One region of the Mesorhizobium sp. M2A.F.Ca.ET.037.01.1.1 genome, then DNA from elsewhere that is predicted to be linked to it. Evidence: riboswitches for the same ligand, from Rfam matches in the RefSeq annotation. Region 1 holds a riboswitch; the other holds the start of a gene.

Region 1 (4,307 bases):
TTTGTGGGTGCTGGCGATCGCCTACCTGCCGGAATGCCTGCTGGCCTTGGCCAAGGGCTGGTACCTGTCGCCGCGCAGCGTCACCGCGATGATCGCGCGTGACGCCATGCTGCCGGCCATCTGGGCGCGCGCCTGGTTCGGCGGCGCCGTCGAATGGCGCGGCAATGAGATGACCATCCGCACCCGCGCGCTGACAGAACTTGAGGAGATCGCCTGATCTCCCACGATGTTTTCCGGCTTATTTTGCCGCCTTCAGCGCCTGCTCGATGTCCTCCAGCAGATCGTCGGTGTCCTCCAGGCCGACCGAGAGCCTGAGCGTGCCGGGGCCGATGCCGAGCTCGGCACGTGCCTCGTCACTCAGGTTCTTGTGCGTCGTCGTCGCCGGATGGGTGATCAGGCTCTTGGCGTCGCCGAGATTGTTGGAGATCAGCACGATGTCGAGCGCGTTCTGGAAGGCGAAGGCCGCCTGCTTGCCGCCCTTGACGTCAAGGCAGATCAATGTCGAACCGCCCGACATCTGCTTCTTGACGATATCGGCCTGCGGATGATCGGCGCGGCCGGGATAGATGACGCGCGCGATCTCCAACCGGCCGGCCAGGAAATCGGCGATCCTGCCGGCGCTCTCGGTCTGCTGGCGCACGCGCAGCGGGAGCGTCTCCAGCCCCTTGAGCAGCGTCCACGCGTTGAAGGGCGACAGGCTGGGGCCGGTGTGGCGGAAATAGTCGTGCAGGTTTTCGTCGATCCATTTCTTGTCCGACAGGATGACGCCGCCGAGGCAGCGGCCCTGGCCGTCAATATGCTTGGTCGCCGAATAGACGACGATGTGAGCGCCGAGCTGCAGCGGCTTCTGCTGCAGCGGCGTGGCAAAGACGTTGTCGACGATAACGCGCGCGCCGATCGAATTGGCGAGCTTGGCGACCGCGGCGATGTCGACCACTTCCAGCGTCGGATTGGTCGGGCTTTCCAGGAAGAACAGCTTGGTGTTCGGGCGAACCGCCTTTTCCCAGTTGGCGATGTCGGTGCCGTCGATCAGCGTCGCCTGGATGCCGTAGCGCGGCGCCAGCGTCTCCACCACCCAGCGACAGGAGCCGAACAACGCGCGCGCCGCAACGATGTGGTCTCCTGCCTTCACGCTGCAGAGCAGGGCGGCGGAAACGGCGGCCATGCCGGAGGCGGTGGCGCGGGCATCCTCGGCGCCTTCCAGAGCGCACATGCGCTTTTCGAACATGTCGACGGTCGGGTTGGCGTAGCGCGAATAGATGAAGCCCGGTTCCTCGCCCTTGAAGCGGGCTTCCGCCGCCTGCGCCGTCTCATAGACATAGCCCTGCGTGAGATACATCGCCTCTGCGGTCTCGCCGTACTGGGAACGCAGCGTTCCGCCATGCACGAGTGCCGTTTGAGGTTTCCAGTTGCGCTTCTTGGTGCTCATAGCCCTGCTTCCAGACATAAAAAAACCGGCCGCGAAGTCGCAACCGGTCCATATAGCCTTGCGGCTCGACGGTCCTTTAGCGACTTGTTTAACGTGGCTGCAAGCCGACCGGCCAAATCACCACGGGATAACGACCCTTTAAATGAGCGCCGCGCTTGCGTCAATTGCCGGCTTCATTAAGAGGTTTGTACCAGCCGGACGGCAAGAGCCTGCCTAGGTCCTCGCCCGGCCTTGTGAACGGAGCCAGCCTTTGCGGCAGACAGGCATTCTTCCGGATCAGGACATCGCGGCGCTGTTTGAGGCGAACGCGCTCAAGTCGCCGCGCGCGCTGGACACCAACCAGATCCAGCCGGCCAGCCTCGATCTCAGGCTCGGCGACAAGGCCTATCGCGTGCGCGCCTCCTTTCTGCCGGGGCCCGATCATCTGGTCGCCGACAAGCTCGAACGGCTGAAGCTTCACGAGATAGACCTCACCGGCGGCGCGGTGCTGGAAACCGGCTGCGTCTATATCGTGCCTTTGCTGGAAAGCCTGGCATTGCCGGCCGAGGTTTCGGCCTCGGCCAATCCGAAGAGCTCGACCGGCCGCCTCGACATCTTCACGCGGGTCATGACCGATCGCGGCCATGAGTTCGACAAGATCGCCGCCGGCTATCACGGGCCGCTCTATCTCGAAGTCAGCCCGCGCACCTTCCCGATCGTCGTGCGCGCCGGCTCGCGGCTGTCGCAGATCCGTTTCCGCATCGGCAATGCCGTGCTTTCGGAAAGCCAGCTGCGCGACCTTCACCGTGCCGAGATGCTGGTCGCCACCGAGCCGCCCAATATTTCCGGCGGCGGCATCGCGCTCTCCATCGACCTCGACGGCGACAAGGACGGGCTTGTCGGTTATCGCGGCAAGCACCACACCGGCCTGGTCGATGTCGACAAGCGCGCCGCGCAGGATGTCGTCGACTTCTGGGAGCCGATCTATAAGAGCGGCGCCGGCGAGATCGTGCTCGACCCTGACGAATTCTACATCCTGGTCAGCCGCGAAGCGGTGCACGTGCCGCCGCTCTATGCCGCCGAGATGACGCCCTTCGATCCGCTGGTCGGCGAGTTCCGCGTCCACTATGCCGGCTTCTTCGATCCGGGCTTCGGCCATTCCGCCGCCGGCGGCAGCGGCAGCCGCGCCGTGCTCGAAGTGCGCAGCCACGAAGTGCCTTTCATCCTCGACCACGGCCAGATCGTTGGCCGCCTCGTCTACGAGCACATGCTGAAGCGTCCGCAGGCGCTCTACGGCACCGATCTCGGCTCGAACTATCAGGCGCAGGGCCTGAAGCTTTCCAAGCATTTCAGGGCCGCGCGCTGAGCTGCCAACCTCCCCCCTTGAGGGAGGGGGAGATGCCCGGCAGGGCAGAGGGGAGCGCGAAGGATCGCGGCCTTTGTATTTGAGGCAGGTGAGGGCTTCCGAGGTCTGAGCTTGAACGAGTGGAGACGCTGGCGGGACAGCGCCCCCCTCTGGCCTGCCGGCCATCTCCCCCACGAGGGGGAGATCACCCTTCCTACAGCGCCTTCACCGCCACCTTCACCGGATTTTCGATCTCCAGCGGATTGCGCAGCGGAAGCCCGAAATCCGGCGCCTCGATCTCGAACGTGTCGCCGGCCTCGGTCTTGATGCCGTCGGCGAAGGAGAGCGTCGCGGTGCCGAACATATGCACATGCACGTCGCCCGGCTGGCGGAAGGCCGAATATTTGAAGTGGTGGTGCTCGAGATTGGCGATGGTGTGCGACATGTTCGCCTCGCCCGACAGGAACGGCTTTTCCCAGAGCAGCTTGCCGTCGCGCCAGATGCGCGATGCGCCGCGGATGTCGGCCGGCAGGTCGCCGATCAGGATCTCGGGGCCGAACGAGGCATTGCGCAGCTTGGAATGGGCGAGGAACAGATAGTTCACCCGCTCGGTGACATGATCGGAGAACTCGTTCGACAGCGTGAAGCCGACGCGGAACGGCGCGCCATCATCGCCGATGACATAGATGCCGGCGATCTCGGGCTCCTCGCCGCCGTCCTGCGCGAAGGCCGGCGACATCAGCGGCGCGCCCGGCGCCACCGCCATCGTGCCGTTGCCCTTGTAGAACCATTCCGGCTGCACGCCGACCTGGCCTTTGGCCGGCTTGCCGCCTTCGAGCCCCATGCGGAACATCTTCATGGAATCGGTGAGCTCCTGCTCGCCGCCCTCGCTGAGCTTCTTGTGCATGGAATCGCGCGTCGCCGCGGAGCCGAGATGCGTCAGCCCGGTGCCGGTGAGATGCAGATGCGCCGGGTCCGGATGGTTGATCGGCGAGACCAGCCTCCCCCTCTTGTAGGCGGCATCGAGATCGACCGTCTCGCCATAGCCCTTGCGCTCGATTAGCGCTTCGAGCCCGATGCCGGTGCGCGCGGCCTCCATCGCCAGCGAATAGACGCTGCGCGCGCCATTGATGACCCTGGTCTTGCCGCCGCCATTGCGGGCGACGACGCGGATCGTCTCGGCGTCGTCGAGGATCTGGGAGATCAGCATGTTCGAATCCTCTCTCATTTAGCGGCCGCCCGCGGGCAAGCCTTACCCGGCGCGGCGTGGAGCGATCCCCGCCGCGGTTGAAACTCTTCGTCCGGATTGCGTTCGCGCGCTCGGTCCTTGTGCGGACTTCTTGGCGCCGACGGGTTGCCGGCAGCGTCGCGATCTGGAACCCGTATGCCTCCTGAACTTTGTTCCGGCCCTTAAGCCTTGTTCTTGTTGTAGACGTCGAAGATGACGGCGCCGAGCAGCACCAGGCCCTTGACCACCTGCTGCCAGTCGACATTGACGCCCATGATCGACATGCCGTTGTTCATCACGCCCATGATGAAGCCACCGACCACGGC
Region 2 (8,040 bases), on a different contig from region 1:
GTCGTGTAGGAATCGCCAAGGCCCAACTCCTCGGCGCGCTTCAGCGTCGATGCGCTGCGCGTCGCGATGGCGATATGACGCGCCAGGCCTTCACGGCGGATGACGCGGGCGAGCGACGAGCCGATCAGGCCGATGCCGACCAGCGCTATTTTCTCGAACATCGGTGATGCCATGGTGTCTAGCTTTTCAGGAAGGTCTTCAGCGCGTCAATGACGCCGCGGTTGGCTTCCTCGGTGCCGACGCTCATGCGCAGCGCGTTGGGAAAGCCGTAGCCGGTGACGCGGCGCAGGATATAGCCGCGCGCGCTCAGGTAATCGTCCGCGGCCGCCGCCGAATGTTCCTTGTCGTCGGGAAAATGGATCAGCACGAAATTGCCGACGCTGGGCGTGACGCGCAGGCCGAGCCCGGTCAGCTCCGCGCTGAGCCATGTCAGCCATTTCTCGTTATGCGTCACGCTGCGCTCAATATGGGCGCGGTCGCGGATGGAGGCGATGCCAGCCTCGATCGCGGTGGCGTTGACGTTGAAGGGGCCGCGAATACGGTTGATGGCATCGACGATATGCGCCGGCCCGTACATCCAGCCCACGCGCGCCCCGCCGAGGCCGAGCTTGGAGAAGGTGCGTGTCATCACCACGTTCTCGGCGCTGCCGGCAAGCTCGATGCCGGCTTCATAGTCGTTGCGCCGCACATATTCGGCGTAAGCCGCATCAAGCACCAGAAGCACGTTCTTCGGCAGGCCGGCATGCAGCCGCCGCACCTCGCTGAACGGCAGGTAGGTGCCGGTCGGATTGTTCGGATTGGCAAGGAACACGATACGCGTCTTGGGCGTAACCGCGGCGAGGATCGCGTCGACATCGGCGCGCTCGTCGGTTTCCTTCACCGCCACCGGCTTGGCGCCCGTCGCCTGGATGTAGATCTTGTAGACCATGAAGGCGTGTTCGGTGAACACGGCCTCGTCGCCCGGCGCGAGATAGGTCTGCGCCAGAAGCCCCAGGATCTCGTCCGAGCCGTTGGAGCAGATGATGTTCGCAGGGTTCAGCCCATGCACCTCGCCGATCGCCTCGCGCAGCCGCCGCGCGGTGCCGTCGGGATAGACGTCGAGCTTCGCCGCCACCTCGCGCGCGGCCTCGATCGCCTTCGGCGAAGGCCCCAGGGGATTTTCGTTCGACGACAGCTTGTAGACTTTCGTCACGCCGGCCGGCGCGCTGCTTTTTCCCGGCACATAGGCCTCGATGTCCATGATGCCCACGCGGGGCGTCGGACGGGGCTGATCCTGCTTCATGTCACAAATCCGTCGAGAAGGCCTCAAGGCCGCAGCGGAAATACAGGCCACGGGCTGCAATGTCGAGTGCTGGCGCTGCGGCAGCCCCTGTCGGCATAGAGGCTACCCCCGTTGACGAACAGCGGCTCCGGTCCTAGAAGGTCAGCCAGACTTCCGTGGTGATTTGGCCGGTCGGCTTGCAGCCACGTTAAACAACTCGCTAAAGGGCCGTTTGCAACCTGTAACCGGCTTTGCGACGGCAAGCCGGTTTTTTGTTGTCCGCCGCCGGCCGGACACTGCGTCGTGTCGAGACCGATGCGGGACAGGATCGAGGACGGACATGGCCGCTCAGCGCGCTGCAAGAACCAACGACGAGGCCGACCATCCGTCGAGCCCGGTGCTGCAGTTCGGCCCCGACAAGCCGCTGAAGCTCGACGCCGGCACGCTGCTCTCGCCTTTCCAGATCGCCTACCAGACCTACGGCAGCTTGAACGACGCGCGCTCCAACGCCATTCTCGTCTGCCATGCCCTGACTGGCGACCAGCACGTCGCCAACACCAATCCGGTGACCGGCAAGCCGGGCTGGTGGGAAGTGCTGATCGGTCCCGGCAGGATCATCGACACCAACCGCTTCTTCGTCATCTGCGCAAACGTCATCGGCGGCTGCCTCGGCTCGACCGGCCCGGCCTCGACCAATCCAGCGACCGGCAAGCCTTACGGCCTGGACCTGCCGATCATCACCATACGCGACATGGTGCGCGCGCAGGCGATGCTGGTCGATCATTTCGGCATCGAAAAGCTATTTTGCGTGCTCGGCGGCTCGATGGGCGGCATGCAGGTGCTGGAATGGGCGGCGAGCTATCCGGAGCGGGTCTTCTCGGCGCTGCCGATCGCCACCGGCGCCCGCCATTCCTCGCAGAACATCGCCTTCCACGAGGTCGGCCGGCAGGCGGTCATGGCCGATCCGGACTGGCATGGCGGCAAATATCTCGAGTTCGGCAAGCGCCCGGAAAAGGGGCTCGCCGTCGCGCGCATGGCCGCCCACATCACCTATCTTTCGGAAGCGGCGCTCCACCGCAAGTTCGGCCGCAACCTGCAGGACCGCGAGGCGCTCACCTTCGGCTTCGACGCCGATTTCCAGATCGAGAGCTATCTGCGCCACCAGGGCATGACCTTCGTCGACCGCTTCGATGCCAATTCCTATCTCTATCTGACCCGCGCGATGGACTATTTCGATCTTGCCGCCGATCACGGCGGGCGCCTCGCCGATGCCTTCGCCGGGACCAGGACGCGCTTCTGCCTGGTTTCCTTCACCAGCGACTGGCTGTTCCCGACCGAGGAGAGCCGCTCGATCGTGCATGCCTTGAACGCGGCGGGCGCTTCCGTCTCCTTCGTCGAGATCGAGACGGATCGCGGCCACGACGCTTTCCTGCTCGACGAGCCGGAGCTGTTCGCGGCCATCAACGGCTTCATCGGTTCGGCAGCACGCGCAAGGGGGCTCAGCCTATGAGCGTCAACCGCGCCCAGCGTGTCGACCTCGAAGTCGTCACCGATCTCATTCCGGCCAAGTCGCGCGTGCTCGACGTCGGCTCGGGCGACGGCGTCCTCCTGGAACTGCTGCAGGAGACCAAGCAGGTCGATGGCCGCGGGCTGGAACTGTCGCAGCGTGGCGTCAACGAATGCGTGGCGCGCGGCCTCTCCGTGATCCAGGGCGACGCCGACACGGATCTGAAATTCTATGCCGACAAGGGCTTCGATTTCGTCGTGCTGTCGCAGACGCTGCAGGCGACGCGCAACCCGAAGGTGGTGCTCGATGAGCTGCTTCGGATCGGTAACCGCGCCATCGTCTCCTTTCCCAATTTCGGTCACTGGCGCGTGCGCTTTTCGCTGCTGACCAAAGGCAGGATGCCGGTCACCAAGGACCTGCCCTATTCCTGGTATGACACGCCCAATATCCACTTCTGCACCATACGCGACTTCGTCAACCTGTGCGAAGAGCTTGGCGCGACCGTCGAGAAGGCGACCGCGCTCGACGCCAACGGCCAGAAGATCGGCCTGTCGATGCCGTGGTGGTTCTGGAACTTCTTCGGCCAGCAAGCGGTGTTTCTGCTCAGGCGCTGACGCCGCCGCGCGATCGGTTCCATGAACGCATGATTCTCACCGCCGGCTCTTGCCGGCGGACGGCCTCCGCGGACCGGAAGGCCGATTGTGTTGCCATCAAACCGCAACGTTGCGGAAAAGCCCCCCGTTTCGCATTTCTCGGCCGGCTCGGCGTGACACACAGGTGGCTTTTTTGTAGCGTCGACCGCAAATCACAGGTGGGAAACATAGCCATCAAACCCATCCGACACGCGCCAGATCCGACCGGTGGCAGCCCGATGTCGAACCAGGACGTTCCGCTGATCTCAGTGATCACGCCGACCCATAACCGGCGCAGTCAGGTCGTACGTGCGGTGAAAAGCGTTCTGGTGCAGACACTTACCCGCTTCGAGCACATCGTGGTCGACGACGGTTCGACCGACGGGACGGCCGCCGCGCTGGCCGAGATCCGTGACCCGAGGCTGATCTATGTCGGCGCCAAATGGCGCGGCGCCAATGCCGCCCGCAACGCGGGCATCGAGCGCGCGCGGGCGCCCGTGGTGACCTTCCTCGATTCGGACGACGTCTATCTGCCGGACCGGCTGGAGCGGACGCTGGCGCGCTTCGACCAGAATCCCTCGCTCGAGGTCCTGATCAGCTCGTTCCTGTCGCTGAAGGGCAGCCGCAGCACCAAATGCATCAACCGCGAGGCCTTTCTTGATAAAAGCGCGCTGCAGCGCGCCCTGGTCTCGCAGACTATTTTCATCGCCGGCTCGGCAATCACCGCCAGGCACGTATCGCTGCTGGCGATCGGCGGCTATGACAGCGACATCACGCGCATGCAGGATCTCGACCTTCTGCTGCGCTTTGCCCGCCGCGGCGGCGCCCAGCTGTCCGAAGACATCGACTGGAAGAAGTACAATTCGGAGAACTCGATCTCCCGCCGGCGCGACGGCTATGTCGCGGCCTATGCCAACCTGATCGACAAGCATCCCTATATCGCCGACCGCTATCCCGATGTCCCGCCCTTTATGATCGCTCGCCAGATCATCGCCGACACATTGAAGGGCCGGCTGCAGCAGGCCTTTTCCGGCTACCTAGCCAACCGCTCGTCAAACGCGCTCGGCTATTCGCTGCCGCAACTGCTGCGCGGCTATGTCATCGGCCGCCGCTGGCGGCGCGACTGTTACGAGGAGTTCCGCGCCAAATACGGCCCCCGCGCGGTCTGATGCGGCCGCAAGACCGCTATCGGTCGAGTTCCGGAAAATACGGATCGGAGAACCGCTGCCGCAGGCGCTCGCCCAGCAGGCAATCGACGGGCGCTGCATCCTGGACGCGAATGGATCTGGCGTCGGCGAGGCCGCTCACCTCCTGGATCAGCTTGCGGCGGATGGCGGTCGAGAATTCGGACGCCGCGTAGATCGGCAGCACGAAGGAACCGTCTCCTCCGGTCACGCAATCGGCATAGTATCGGTCGAGGCGGCTGACGCTCGGCGACGGCCTGATGAGTATGGGCAGGCCGTTGATAACGATACCCTCGGCAACGGCGGCATCGCGGATCGCGGCGACAGGCCGTCCGGTATTGTTGGGGCCGTCGCCCGATATGTCGATGACCCTGCGCGGCGCCGAAAAGGCGCTTTTCTCCAGGAGCCCGGTGCCGAAGCCCAGCGCGCCCGAGATCGAGGTGCCGCGAAAGCTCCGGAACGGCCGGGAGGCGATCTTGTCGGCGAAGGCGTTGGCGCTGCCCTCGCCGTCAATGACCTGCCAGGCGATGACGCCGTCGTCGCGAACCACCCCTGCCCATTCGAAATAGGCAAGCGCGATGCGCCCGTTCGTTCCCGAACGAACCGCGTTGATGAAATCGCGATGACGCAGCGCCTCGACATAACCGGCGCGCTGCAGCGCGAACTCCTCCTCATCCATCGACTGCGAAATGTCGACGGCAAGCACCAGCTCCACATCGACCGGCGTGCCGCCGCCAGGCGCGGGCAACGAAGCCGCCTCGGCGCAGGCGAAACAGGCAAGCAGGCTGAGCATCTCGAGCATGGCTGCAGGCGTTCTGTCGACGCCGGCGATTCTTCCCGGCGATCGCGGCAAAATAAAGCTATTTCTTGCGGCGCGCCGCCTGGGGCGGCGGCTCGATCGCTCCGGCGCGGACGCGCGCCGGCTTGAGCGCCGGGCCGCAGACGTCCTTGACGATGGTGAAGGCCCTCGGGAAGAACTGGTTGTTGTGCAGGCCGCGCCCGATATTGAGGATTGCTGCATCCGGGAGCCTGGCCTGCAGCATCGCCAGCACGCGCCGCAGCGTCGCGCCGTCCAACGTGTCCAGCGCCTCGTCGATGATGACCCATTTCGGCTTCCGCAGCGCCAGCCGGGCAAACGCCAGCAGGCGCTGCTCGTCGTCCGCCAGCTCACGCTCCCAGCGCGCCGAGCGGTCGAGCTGGGACGACAGGCGCTCCAGCCCGACCTCGCCGAGCACGGCCTTGATCTCGGCGTCGTCGATCTTGACGCCCTCGGCGTGGTTCAGCACATCGCGCAGCGAACCGAGCGGGAAATAGGGCGTGCGCGGTACGAAGAACGGCTTCTCCCCGTCGGGCATGCCGATGCGGCCCCCTCCCCAGGGCCACAGGCCGGCAAGGGCGCGGAAGAACAGCGTCTTGCCGGCGCGCGGATCGCCAGTGATCATGACATGCTCGCCCGGATGGACTTCGACGCTCGTCTCGGCAAGCCGGGTGCAGCCGTCGGGCGAGGCGACTTCGAGCTCGTCGAATGTCAGCTTGCCGTCCGGATTCTCGCCGACCTCGATTCGCTTTTCCTTGTCGTGCAGGATGTCCGTTTCGCCAAGCGCGATGCGGAAGTCGGCGACGCGCATCAGCGTTGCCCGCCAGTCGGCGATGGCGCCGATATTGTTGATGAACCAGCGCAGCGAGGAATTCACCTGGTTGAAAGCGCCCACCGCCATCATCAAGCCGCCGAAGCTGATGTCGCCCGCGAAATAGACGGGCGCGGCCACCAGGATCGGGGCTACCACGGTGATCCAGCCATAGGCATCGGTGACCCAGGAAAGGTTGATCTGGGCGCTGTAGATACGCCGCATAGCGCCAAGCACGGTGCCGAGGTCGAGCTCCAGCTGGCGCCTGGCATCGGCCTCGCCATGGGCCAGAGCGATCGCATCGACATTCTCGTTGACCCGGACCATCGAGGAGCGCAGCTCCGCCTCGCGGGTGTAGCGGTCGCTGTTGAAGCGTATCAGCGGCCGGCCCACCAGCCAGCTCAGCCAGGACGCGATGCCGGCATAAAGGACCGCAGCCCAGACCATGTAGCCCGGTATGGTGATCGAATGGCCGCCGATATGGAAGACGAAGCCGGAAGAGAGCTGCCAGAGCACGCCGACGAAGGACGCCAGCAGGATGAAGGACTGCAATAGGCCGACGCCAAGGTCGGTCGACAGATCCGACAGATGGGCGGCATCCTGCTGCATGCGCTGATCGGGATTGACGCCGATGGCGCCGGCATGGGCGAGCCGGAAGGCCCGGGCCGGCGCCATCCATTCATCGATGAGGTCGAGCGTCAGCGCCTCGCGCAGCTTCAGCCGGATCATCTGGTTGAGCCACGTCTGGCCGATATTGAGCACCAGCAGGCTGCCGGCGATTTCCACAAAGATCATCAGTTGGTGCAGGAAGCCCCCGAGGTCGCGCCGCGCCAGCGCATCGTAGAAAGGCTGGTTCCATCGGTTGAGCAGAACCTGCCCGATCGAGGTCGCGATGATGACGGCGACGATGCCGACACTGACCCAGGCAAGCGGCCGGCGCACCGGCGAGGTCTTCAGCGCCATGCGTATCGTGGCCAGCTGGTCGGAAAGGCTGCTGGTCTCGATCGAGAACGCAGCCTGCTCGGCGCCTGGCTTGTAGTCCATTTGGTCAGCCATAAAGGACATCCCTGATTTCGGGCGCGATCAACGGAGCCGCGCCGCGAAGCTTTCCCTCAGATAGGGTGGCGATGGGGGTAAAGGACAAGGCGCGACACCGATCACGAACGCGTCACCCGTCGGGCGGCGACGTCCGCCGCCTTGCGTCCGAGCCGCGTCGCGCCCTGTGGCGAGAAGACTGGCACGAAGACGCGGCGCGAGGCGCGCTGGGCGACCGGCACGCCCTGGTAGAGCCGCTTCTGCGCCTCGACGACGATGACGCCCGAAAAGATCGGCCAGAACCGGCGGCCGGCCCGCTCCAGCACATTGTGGAACCGCATCATGAAACGCCGCGGCGACGGCGGGAAGAACAGCGCATCGCTCCAGGTCGCCGGGGTGAAGTTCGCCTCGCGCAGCAACTCGGTCAGCTGGCCGCGCGAGAACGGCCGGCCGTTGCCGAAGGGCGTGTGCTCGAAGCGCGCCCAGACGCCGCGCCGGTTGGGCACGACGATGACGACTCTGCCCGCCGGCGACAGCACGCGCCAGATTTCGTTCAGCGTCTCGCGCGGGTTTTCGGCGTGCTCGAGCGAATGCACCAGGAGCACGCGATCGATGCAGGAATCGACCAGCGGCAGTTCCTCGTCGAAGACCAGCGCCGTCGCCGTCGGTCCTGACGCCGGCCATACCACAGCGCCCTGCGTTGCCGGCATGAAAGCGAAGACACGCTCGGCATCGGTGCCGAAGCGTTCCAGCCATGGCAGCGCGTAGCCGAGGCCGACCAGCCGCTCGTTGG

What was found. Region 1 has a riboswitch for S-adenosylmethionine ahead of EOA27_RS23565 (O-succinylhomoserine sulfhydrylase). Riboswitches for the same ligand answer to the same signal wherever they lie in the genome.
Region 2: linked by a shared signal. The riboswitch ahead of EOA27_RS10805 (homoserine O-acetyltransferase) and the one ahead of EOA27_RS23565 (O-succinylhomoserine sulfhydrylase) in region 1 are both predicted to bind S-adenosylmethionine.

Annotation. Positions count from the first base shown of each region.
Region 1 is NZ_RZSA01000540.1:237-4,543, forward strand. It holds partial or broken gene EOA27_RS23560 (glycosyltransferase) at 1-217, shown strand, start outside; gene EOA27_RS23565 (O-succinylhomoserine sulfhydrylase) at 239-1,429, opposite strand; SAM riboswitch at 1,486-1,563, opposite strand; gene EOA27_RS23570 (2'-deoxycytidine 5'-triphosphate deaminase) at 1,680-2,774, shown strand; gene araD1 (AraD1 family protein) at 2,968-3,963, opposite strand; partial or broken gene EOA27_RS23580 (sugar ABC transporter permease) at 4,164-4,307, opposite strand, start outside.
Region 2 is NZ_RZSA01000161.1:265-8,304, forward strand. It holds partial or broken gene EOA27_RS10795 (prephenate dehydrogenase/arogenate dehydrogenase family protein) at 1-173, opposite strand, end outside; gene hisC (histidinol-phosphate transaminase) at 179-1,282, opposite strand; SAM riboswitch at 1,428-1,505, shown strand; gene EOA27_RS10805 (homoserine O-acetyltransferase) at 1,602-2,771, shown strand; gene metW (methionine biosynthesis protein MetW) at 2,768-3,382, shown strand; gene EOA27_RS10815 (glycosyltransferase family A protein) at 3,640-4,569, shown strand; gene EOA27_RS10820 (DUF1194 domain-containing protein) at 4,586-5,386, opposite strand; gene EOA27_RS10825 (ABC transporter ATP-binding protein/permease) at 5,445-7,268, opposite strand; gene EOA27_RS10830 (methyltransferase domain-containing protein) at 7,370-8,040, opposite strand, start outside.